Regions from separate parts of the Maridesulfovibrio sp. genome, predicted to be linked through region 3. Evidence: predicted binding sites of a transcription regulator. Region 3 holds the regulator's gene; each other region holds the start of a gene.
What was found. The regulator sigma-54, encoded in region 3, starts transcription at its own class of promoters, with help from an activator protein. The targets are predictions, from matches to a motif close to CTGGCACGGNNNNTGCTT.

Region 1: a site for sigma-54 is predicted at 1,849-1,866, ahead of fdhF (formate dehydrogenase subunit alpha). Genes of this name have one in related genera too.
Region 2: a site for sigma-54 is predicted at 1,052-1,069, ahead of gabT (4-aminobutyrate--2-oxoglutarate transaminase). Genes of this name have one in related genera too.

Annotation. Positions count from the first base shown of each region.
Region 1 covers NZ_OY780933.1:534,006-537,267, reverse strand. Annotated here, with positions in the region: gene ACKU35_RS02320 (TOBE domain-containing protein) at 1-591, shown strand, start outside; gene tpx (thiol peroxidase) at 715-1,230, shown strand; tRNA gene ACKU35_RS02310 (tRNA-Thr) at 1,388-1,463, shown strand; gene fdhF (formate dehydrogenase subunit alpha) at 1,877-3,262, shown strand, end outside.
Region 2 covers NZ_OY780933.1:500,541-503,802, reverse strand. Annotated here, with positions in the region: gene ACKU35_RS02170 (sigma 54-interacting transcriptional regulator) at 1-792, shown strand, start outside; gene gabT (4-aminobutyrate--2-oxoglutarate transaminase) at 1,106-2,404, shown strand; gene ACKU35_RS02160 (NAD-dependent succinate-semialdehyde dehydrogenase) at 2,438-3,262, shown strand, end outside.
Region 3 covers NZ_OY780933.1:3,557,655-3,560,916, reverse strand. Annotated here, with positions in the region: gene ACKU35_RS15940 (LptA/OstA family protein) at 1-77, shown strand, start outside; gene lptB (LPS export ABC transporter ATP-binding protein) at 120-842, shown strand; gene rpoN (RNA polymerase factor sigma-54) at 1,160-2,575, shown strand; gene hpf (ribosome hibernation-promoting factor, HPF/YfiA family) at 2,624-3,160, shown strand; gene ACKU35_RS15920 (fructose PTS transporter subunit IIA) at 3,164-3,262, shown strand, end outside.

The sequences.
Region 1 (3,262 bases), 1.2 Mb from region 3:
GTGTTACGCCGTTCCAGGGCTGTTGAAATGTTGCGTAACGGTGTTCCGCTGGGAGTCGTGCGCAAGGTGCTCGGTCATTCATCAACTGATCTTGCGGCAGTCTACCAGAATTGGTCTGCGTGTGATGTGAGCAATATCGTCCGCCGCATGGCCCTCGAAGAGAACTCCCTTAAATCCAGTGCGCGGAACACTTTTATCGGCCATGTCCGGTCCGTAAAGCGGGATGGGATTCTGGCTGATGTGGAATTTGAAACCGCCGAAGGACTAATAATCAGCTCAGTCATTACACTCGAAAGTCTCTATAAACTGGGCCTCGAGCCCGGAGTGTCCGTATCGGCCACAGTAAAAGCCCCGTTGGTAGCTGTGCGCCCCTTAAAAGAGCACGGAACAAGCTCCCGAAACTGCGTCCCGGCCAAAGTTATTTCTCAGAAACATACCGAAGTACTAGCTGAAGTTGTAGGTGAGTCTGCCGGGGGAACCCAGATGTGCGCATTGGTCACCTCGTGGTCGGTGGAGGAAGAAGGATTGAGCGTAGGCGCTGAGGTTGAATTTTGTTTCAAGGCATTGTCTGTTGTTTTACATGCGGTGTAGATTTTCGCCTAGATGTAGGTCGGGCAGTATTGTTAGCGTTATAAAAAGCAGAGTCCTGTTGTAGGGTATGGATTGTTGTGTTAATTATGGTGAACGTGAAAATTAAACCAACGGAGTATAATCATGAATGAAAGAACAGGAATAATTACTTTTCAGGGCAATCCCCTGACTCTTCTCGGTAATGAAATCAAAGTGGGCGACAAGGCCCCTGAATTCAACGTAACTGATAATGAACTTGCTCCCAAAACCTTGGCTGATTTTGCCGGAAATGTACTGATTGTCAGTGCTGTTCCCTCTCTCGATACCCCGGTATGCGATATGGAAACCCGTCGGTTCAATACTGAAGCTGCAAACCTTGGTGATGATATTAAAATCCTGACTCTGTCCATGGACCTGCCTTTCGCTCAGGCCCGCTGGTGCGGTGCAGCAGGCGTTGAAGCCGTTAAGACCCTTTCAGATTACATGAATTCGTCTTTTGGCGAAGCTTACGGCGTGCTTATCAAGGAATTGCGTCTGCTCAGCCGTGCAGTCTTCGTAATTGATAAATCAGGTACCGTACAATACGTTCAGTATGTAAGCGAAGTAACAGAAGAACCGGACTACAATGCAGCTCTGGATGCAGCTAAAAAACTGGTTTAATCCGTTTTTGAATACGTAATTAAAGAATATTAAAGTTCCTCCGGCCATCACCGGACGTCTTAAGCGTCCGGTGATGGCCACTTATGGATTTTTTAGTAGATTAATTTTCGGCTTGACCGGGGTTTAGTCCTTGATATAAAAGGCATCTCTACAACAAGCCAACGTAGCTCAGTCGGTAGAGCAGCTGATTCGTAACCAGCAGGCCGTCGGTTCAATTCCGATCGTTGGCTCCATAGTAAAAGTTAAGCCTCGCAGTGTGTTATCGCATTGTGAGGCTTTATTTGTTGGAGCAGAAAATAGTAAAATCGTGCGGACAATTTGCGTACATTCTGGGATTTGCTTCGTTAACATGCTGAATTAATTAGAGCGGCCTGCTGATATCCAACCTGTTACCCTGAATATTTTTTTATGAAGAGTGAGGCTCTGGTTGTGTCAAAGGCTTTGGAGATATTGTGCAAAGTCACCGTGGTAGGGAATGATTTTCATTGCATGCAATGCGCGCAAAATTGCATGCAGTAAGGGTGTGCAATCGCAGCCCTTTTGTTTTTCTTCACGATGTGTCTGACTTTATTTTCAATTATTTAGGTACGATGGGAGTTTTCACGGATCTGTTGGTTTATGGCATGTCTTGTGCTAGGTGAAGCGCATGCAACGTACAATTACAACATGTCCTTACTGCGGTACCGGCTGTTCACTCTCTCTGGAAGTTGAAAACGGGCGCATCGTCAGTGTTTCTGGCGGTCCTGAGCCTTCGGTCAATCAGGGTGCTTTGTGCTCCAAGGGGCGGTTCGGTTTTGATTTTGTCCAGCACTGTGACCGGATCACCACTCCGTTGGTGCGTAAAAACGGCGAGCTGGTTCCCGCTTCCTGGGATGAAGCGCTTGGTCTTGTGGCAACCCGTTTAAGCTCTATCGCGTCTGAATATGGACCGGAGGCTGTCGGTGGATTCAGCAGTGCCCGCTGCACAAACGAAGAAAATTATCTTTTCCAGAAGCTTTTTCGCGCAGGACTCGGCAGTAATAATGTCGACCATTGCGCACGTCTCTGACACGCTCCCACTGTGGCCGGGCTGGCCATGTCATTGGGAAACGGCTCCATGACAAACTCCATTCGTGAGTTGTGGGACATGGGCCGGGGAGATTGTATCTGCGCCGTAGGCACTAACACTACCGAGTGCCATCCCATTATCGGTATCGGTATGATGGAGGCCAAACGCAACGGGGCCGGACTGGTGGTCATCGATCCGAGGGAAATCGACCTTGCGCGTCAGGCAGATGTCTGGCTCAGGTTGCGCCCCGGTACTGACACTCCACTGTTGTCCTCCATTGCCCGGGTCATTCTGGATGAAGGGCTGGCCGATCTGGAATCTGTGCGCGCAGCTACTGAAGATTTCGAGGCGTTCCGTGAGGGACTGCAGGCTTTTGATCCTGAAAGCGTGGCCGCCATTGCCGAGGTCCCTGCGGAAGATATCCGCAAGGCCGCCCGGATCATCGCCGGTTCAGCCAACGCATCTTTCTACTACACCATGGGCGTGACCCAGCACACAACCGGGACCAACAATGTCCTTGCCGTGTCCAATCTTGCATTGCTCACCGGAAATGTCGGACGTCCGAAGACCGGGGTGAATCCCTTGCGCGGTCAGAATAATGTCCAGGGCTCGTGCGATATGGGGGCCTTGCCCAATGTGTTGACAGCTTATCGTCCGGTAACTGACGATGCTGTCCGGGAGGTTTTTGAATCCGGATGGGGAGTTAAAATTCCTGCTGAGCCGGGGCTGACCTTACCCGAGATGTTGCATGCCATTGAGCAGGACCGTCTCAAAGGACTTTTTGTTTTCGGTGAAAATCCTATGCGCAGTGACCCGGATATTACCCACGTGGAGCACTGCCTGCGACATGTTGATTTTCTGGTTGTGCAGGATCTTTTTCTGACTGAAACAGCCGCGCTGGCCGACGTTGTCCTGCCCGGAGCCAGTTTTGCCGAGAAGGACGGAACTTTCACCAGCACTGAGCGTCGCGTGCAACGTGTCCGC
Region 2 (3,262 bases), 1.2 Mb from region 3:
CCACGGTCTGCGGGGCCGTTTCTCGCAGTTAACTGCGCGGCTGTACCGGAGCAGCTTTTTGAAGCTGAGTTATTCGGATATGAGAAAGGAGCTTTTACCGGAGCCAGAGAAAGCGGCAAGGCCGGGCTGCTGGCGCTTGCCGATGGTGGTACCTTCTTCCTTGATGAAGTGGGCGAAATGCCCCTTGCGGTACAGGCCAAGCTTTTGAAATGTATTGATGAAAAAGAATTTATTCCCCTTGGCGGAACAATTCCGAAAAAGATCAATTGTATAATTATTGCCGCCACCAACAAGGATCTGGAAAAGCAGGTCAGTGAGCGGTTGTTCCGTAAAGATCTCTTTTACCGCCTTAATGTTTTTACTCTGACGATTCCGCCGTTGCGTGACAGGGTAGAAGATATTTTTGCTTTGGCGACTTTATTTCTTAACAAGTATAATGAGCGGTATGGTAAATCCAAGTCACTTTCCCCCACCAGTTTGAGAATACTGCAGAACTATTCCTTTCCCGGTAATATCAGAGAACTGGACAGCCTGATCAAAAAAGGCGTGGCCGTGGCAGAAGGAGAATTATTGGATAGTTACCTTATGCAGGATCTTCATGGTAAAGATCAGGGGGAACCTTTATCTACTACAGGGCTTTCTCTGGCTGAAGCTCTTGATAAAGTAGAGAGGGAAATGTTTATTGAGGCTCAAAAAGTCTGCCCGACAACAAGAGACATAGCCCGCTACCTGAAAGTCAGCCAGCCGACTGTTGTTCGCAAGCTTAAAAAACACGGATTGAGCAGTCGTTAATAGAGTTTGATTCACTGATGAATCAAAGAGCGTGTTGCATATCTTACTTCTTCTCTCATTGTGGTCCTTGGGTTAAGCTCAAATTACAGATTATTTTTTGTCCCAAATAAAAATTTATCAGCGATCTTCGATTCATAAATGAATCACCATAGCAGCAATTTTTTTAATTTTGCTTCTTTGCGATTCATTTGTGAATCAAATTAAGCTTATTTACGGTCGTCTGCTTGTGTAAGTTGTTGTTTTTATGTCTTTATTCCTGGTGGCATGCAATATGCTTAATCTGAGGCAAACATAAAAAAAGGACGTAATTCATATGAGTAATTCAGAAGATCTGCTTAAAAGAAGAAACAAGGCCGTGCCTCAGGGTGTAGGAAATCTGGGACCGATCTTTGCCGAGCGTGCCGAAAACTCAATAATCACAGATGTAGAAGGTGAGGAGTACATTGATTTTGTAGGCGGAATCGGTGTTAATAATGTCGGCCATTGTAATGAAAAGGTCGTTGCCGCTATCAAGGAACAGGCGGAAAAGCTTGTTCATTCCTGTTTTCATATTGCCATGTATGAGCCGTATATAGCTTTGGCTGAAAAGCTGATTGAAATTTCCCCCGGCGATTCCGATAAAAAGGCAGTCCTGCTGAATAGTGGGGCTGAAGCTGTGGAGAATGCGGTAAAAATAGCACGGCTGGCCAGTGGCAAGAGCGGGATTGTTGTTTATGAGGGCGGTTTTCACGGACGCACCCTGTTGACCATGAGTATGACCAGCAAGGTCAAACCTTATAAATACAAGTTCGGACCTTACGCTCCTGAAGTCTACAGAATACCGTATCCTTACTGTTACCGTTGTCCTTACGGTAAAGAATATCCTTCATGTGACACTTTTTGTGCTGATCAGTTCAGTCACTGGTTTATCGGTAACGCAGCCCCAGAAAATCTGGCTGCTCTGGTAGCCGAACCCGTGGCCGGTGAAGGAGGCTTTCTCACTCCTCCCCCAGAATATTTCCCTAAAATCAAAGAAATATGTGCTAAAAATGATATCTTTTTTATAGCTGATGAGATTCAGTCCGGTGGCGGACGTACCGGAAAGATGTGTGCTATAGAGCATTTTGGAGTAGAGCCGGATTTGATGACCATGGCCAAAAGTATTGGCGGCGGCATGCCTATTTCCGCTGTGGTTGGTAAAACAGAGATAATGGATGCCGTACATCCCGGCGGTCTGGGTGGAACTTACGGAGGTAACCCTGTCTCTTGCGCCGCTGCCCTTGCAGCCCTTGAGTCGCTTGAAAGCGATGGTGTGCTTGAGGAAGGTGTTGTTCTCGGTGAAAAGCTCAAAAATACTTTTTTGGAATGGCAGGAAAAGTACCCGATTATAGGAGATGTCCGCGGACTTGGTGCTATGATCGCCATTGAACTTGTTTCAGACAGGGAAAATAAAACCCCTGCCGCTGATATTGCCAAGAAAATTGTAGGCGATGTGTTTAAGAAAAAACTATTGCTGCTCGCCTGTGGAAATTATGGCAATGTGCTCCGGGTTCTTGTTCCGCTCACGGTTGATGAAACTACCCTTGAAAAGGGCCTGACAATTCTTGAAGAAGCCCTGGCGGAAAACTGTTAAACAAATTTGAGTTATTGTGAAAAGGAGCATTCAATGAGTATTCAAAGCGTCAACCCGGCCACAGGAGAAGTGGCTGCTTCATTTGAAGCTTATTCTGATGAGAAAGTTCAGTCTATTCTGAATGACGTAGCCGGTGAATGGTTAATCTGGAAAGGTAAAGCCTTTGCAGAACGGGCCGGGCTGTTGAAGAAAGCGGCAGAGCTTTTGCGCAGTCGCAGCTCAAAACTGACTGAGTTAATGGCATTGGAGATGGGTAAGCCGATCTCGCAGGGAGAAGGGGAAGCCAACAAATGTGCCCTGGTCTGTGACTATTATGCAGATAAGGGAGAAGAAATGTTGGCTCCTACCCCGGTAGAGGGGGCTGGACGCAAAGCCTATATTACTTATGAGCCTCTGGGGACGGTGCTCACAGTAATGCCTTGGAATTTTCCTTTCTGGCAGGTGCTTAGAATTGCAGCTCCTTCTCTTATGGCAGGTAATGCCGTCGTCCTGAAACATGCCTCCAATGTCCCCCAATGCGCATTGGCAATAGAAGAAATTTTCAAGGACGCTGGGTTTCCTGAAAATATTTTCCGTACACTTTTGATCGGTGCGCGGCAGGTTGAATCTGTGCTGGATCACGAATCAGTTTTTGCAGTCAGTTTGACCGGCAGTGAATTTGCCGGACAGAAAGTCGCCTCCGCGGCAGGAGCAAGGCTTAAGAAATCCGTAATGGAACTTGGCGGCAGTGATCCCTTCATTGTGCTCGATGATGCTGATCTGGATGAAGCGGTTAAGATTGCTACTCTTTCCAGATACGGAAATGCCGGTCAGACCTGCATCGCTGCTAAGCGGTTTATTGTCATGGACGGGGTATAT
Region 3 (3,262 bases):
ATAACCGGGCAGAGGTGGTCGGCGGCAATAAGCCCATTGAGGCTATTTTCTATACCCCGAAAAATGTGTCTCCGTAGGCGATACAATCAAAAGCGCGACGCGCATCAAAAGGGAAATATATGTCTTCGATTATCGCCAAAAAACTGGTCAAGAATTACGGGCCCAAAGAGGTTGTCCGCGGAATAGGTTTGACCGTGCGCGAGGGCGAGGTCGTGGGGCTGCTCGGGCCTAATGGAGCAGGTAAAACCACTACTTTTTATATGCTTGTGGGGGTGGTGAAGCCAACTTCCGGGGAAGTTTATTTCAATAAACAGCAGATAACCCGTCTGCCTCTGCATGAGCGGGCTCGTCTCGGGCTCAGTTATCTGCCGCAGGAAAGTTCAATTTTCAGAAAACTTTCTGTTCGCAAGAACCTTGAGATCATCATCGAGCATACCGGGCTGTCAGGTAAAGAAGTGCCCAAGAGGGCGGATGAACTCTTGGATCAGCTTGGGATTCTGCGTTTGGCAGACCAGAAGGCCATGTATCTTTCCGGTGGTGAACGGCGTCGTCTGGAAATTGCGCGGGCCATGATCAACAACCCTAAATTTATTCTGCTTGATGAGCCTTTTGCCGGGATCGATCCTATCGCAGTCATTGATATTCAGGATATTATCTCCACGCTGAAGGATATGGGGCTGGGAATTCTTATCTCGGATCATAACGTGCGTGAAACTTTATCAATCTGTGACCGGGCTTATCTTGTCTACGAAGGCCGTGTGATTCTTAACGGCTCGCCGGAAAATATTGTCAAAAACACCAAGGCGCGCAGATTATATCTTGGAGACAGTTTCAGTCTTTAGCTGCGCTACTGAAATATGTGATTTATCAGCCGGGATTCTTTTATGAATTCCGGCTTTTTTTATCAAAGTTTGATTAATTTAGTCTTTGTTGATTTACAGTCTGCCCGAACATTGGTACACTTTTTTCATGCGCAAAAATTTTGTGTAAAAAATCCATAAATATCAGATAATTCAGAGGTCTTTGTTGCATGTTGCAAATGGATGTGGCATAGTTAAATCAAGGCTGGGGGATAAAAGATTATTTTTTTTATTGCTTCAGTGTGCAACTGACTGAAATGAAATGAATTTGAGAATATATTACAAGGTGGCCTGAATATATGGGATTGGAACTAAGACAACAATTAAAGCTTACGCAACAGCTGGTGATGACTCCCCAGTTGCAGCAGGCGATCAAGTTGTTGCAGCTTTCCCGTCTAGAGCTGATGGATACCGTTCATCAGGAACTGATGGAGAATCCTATCCTTGAAGAAGCTGAAGCGGCGGAAAGAACCGATGCCGCTGACGCTGAAGCAGGAACCGCTACGGCGGAAGAGGCTCAGATTTCCAAGGAGGCCGAGTGGGAGAATTATCTCGGAGAATTTTCCAGCACCTCCAAACAGTCCGCTTCTCGTGAGTCGGAGTCTTATGAAGAGGGTACTTCCTTTGAAGCCCGTCTGACCAAGGCTGCTTCTCTTGAAGGACACCTTCATTGGCAGATGAGTCTTTCTGATTTTACTGCTGAAGAACGAGTTGTCGGCGAGTGTCTTATAGGCAATTTAAGCTCTGGTGGTTTTTTACGGATTGACTTGGAAGATGTCTGCGAAACATGTTACGCTGAAATCGAAGACGTAGAAAAGGTTCTTCACCGCATCCAGCGTTTCGATCCGGTCGGTGTGGCTGCGCGGACTCCGCAGGAATGTCTGCTTATTCAGCTCGAGGCCTTGAAACTTGACGATGATCCTATTCTGGTCTCACTGGTCCGGGATCATCTGGATGATCTTGAAAAGAAGCGCTATAAGCCGCTGGCACGTAAATTCAAGCTCAGCATGGAGGATTTGAAGAGTTATCTTGACCTGATGCAGACGCTTGATCCTCTGCCCGGAGCAAGTTTTTCAAGCGGAGACTCTTTCTATGTCAGCCCGGATGCTTATGTTTATGAATATGACGGTGATTTTGTCATCGTGCTTAATGAAGATGGTCTTCCCAAACTGCAGATGAATGCATTTTATGTGGAGACGCTGGCATCAACCAAGGGAGACGACAAGGAATATTTTCAAGACAAGATGCGCTCCGCACAATGGCTGATGAAGAGCCTGTATCAGCGGCAGCGTACTTTGTATAAGGTTTTAGAATCCATAGTGAGATTTCAGCGCGAGTTTTTCGCTCAAGGTGTTACCAAGCTTAAACCGCTTATCCTTAAAGAGGTGGCTGAAGACATCGAAATGCATGAATCCACTGTGAGCCGGATCACAACAAATAAGTATGTTTCGACTCCGCATGGAATTTATGAACTAAAGTTCTTTTTCAATAGTGCTCTCGGTCTGGATGACGGATCTCAGGTCGGTTCCGAGTCCGTCAAGGCGACGATCAAGAAATTGATCAGTGAAGAAGACGGAAAGAAACCACTCAGTGACGAGAAGATCGCTGAGATTCTCAAAGAGAAGCTGGAAGTCAATATCGCAAGAAGGACCGTGGCCAAGTATAGGACTGCAATGGGAATACTCTCCTCGTCCAAGAGGAAAAAAGTATTCTAGCAGTCGGAGAAATTAAAGCATATTCACCCTTTACTAAGGAGGCTCTCTATGAACGTAGCATTTACTTTTAAGAATTTCGACGCATCCGAACATCTTAAGGAATATGCAAACAGCCGTTTCTCCAAGTTGGTAAAGTATGTAAGCAACCCTGACAATACTGACATGCAGGTTAAGCTGTCAGTGGATAAGTTCAGGCATGTTGCGGAAGTTGTTTTGACTTCCGACCATTTGCATGTATCTGCTTACGAAGTGTCCGAAGACATGTATTCTACCGTGGATATGGTTCTGGACAAGCTTGAATCTCAGCTTCGTCGTGCGAATGAAAAGACGAGGAGTCACAGGCGTAAGGATAGTGCTCCCGCCCGTATGGACATCCTCAGTTATGGTGAGGCTGAGTATAGGGAACCTGTAATTGTGGAGTCTGACTCCTTTGTTCCGAAGCCTATGACTATTGATGAAGCAGCAGAACAGCTGCAGACCCTTGACCATGAATTCCTCGTTTTCCGTAATGCGGATAACGAAGCTATAAATGTAATTTACCGTCGCAATAACGGCGATTTCGGCTTAATTGACCCGGGATACTAACTGATGAATATATCTGATAATCTGGCGAAGGATCTTGTTGTCTATGAACTGCAGGCCACTGATAAGGGTGGAGTTCTGGAAGAGATGGTTTCTACACTCAAG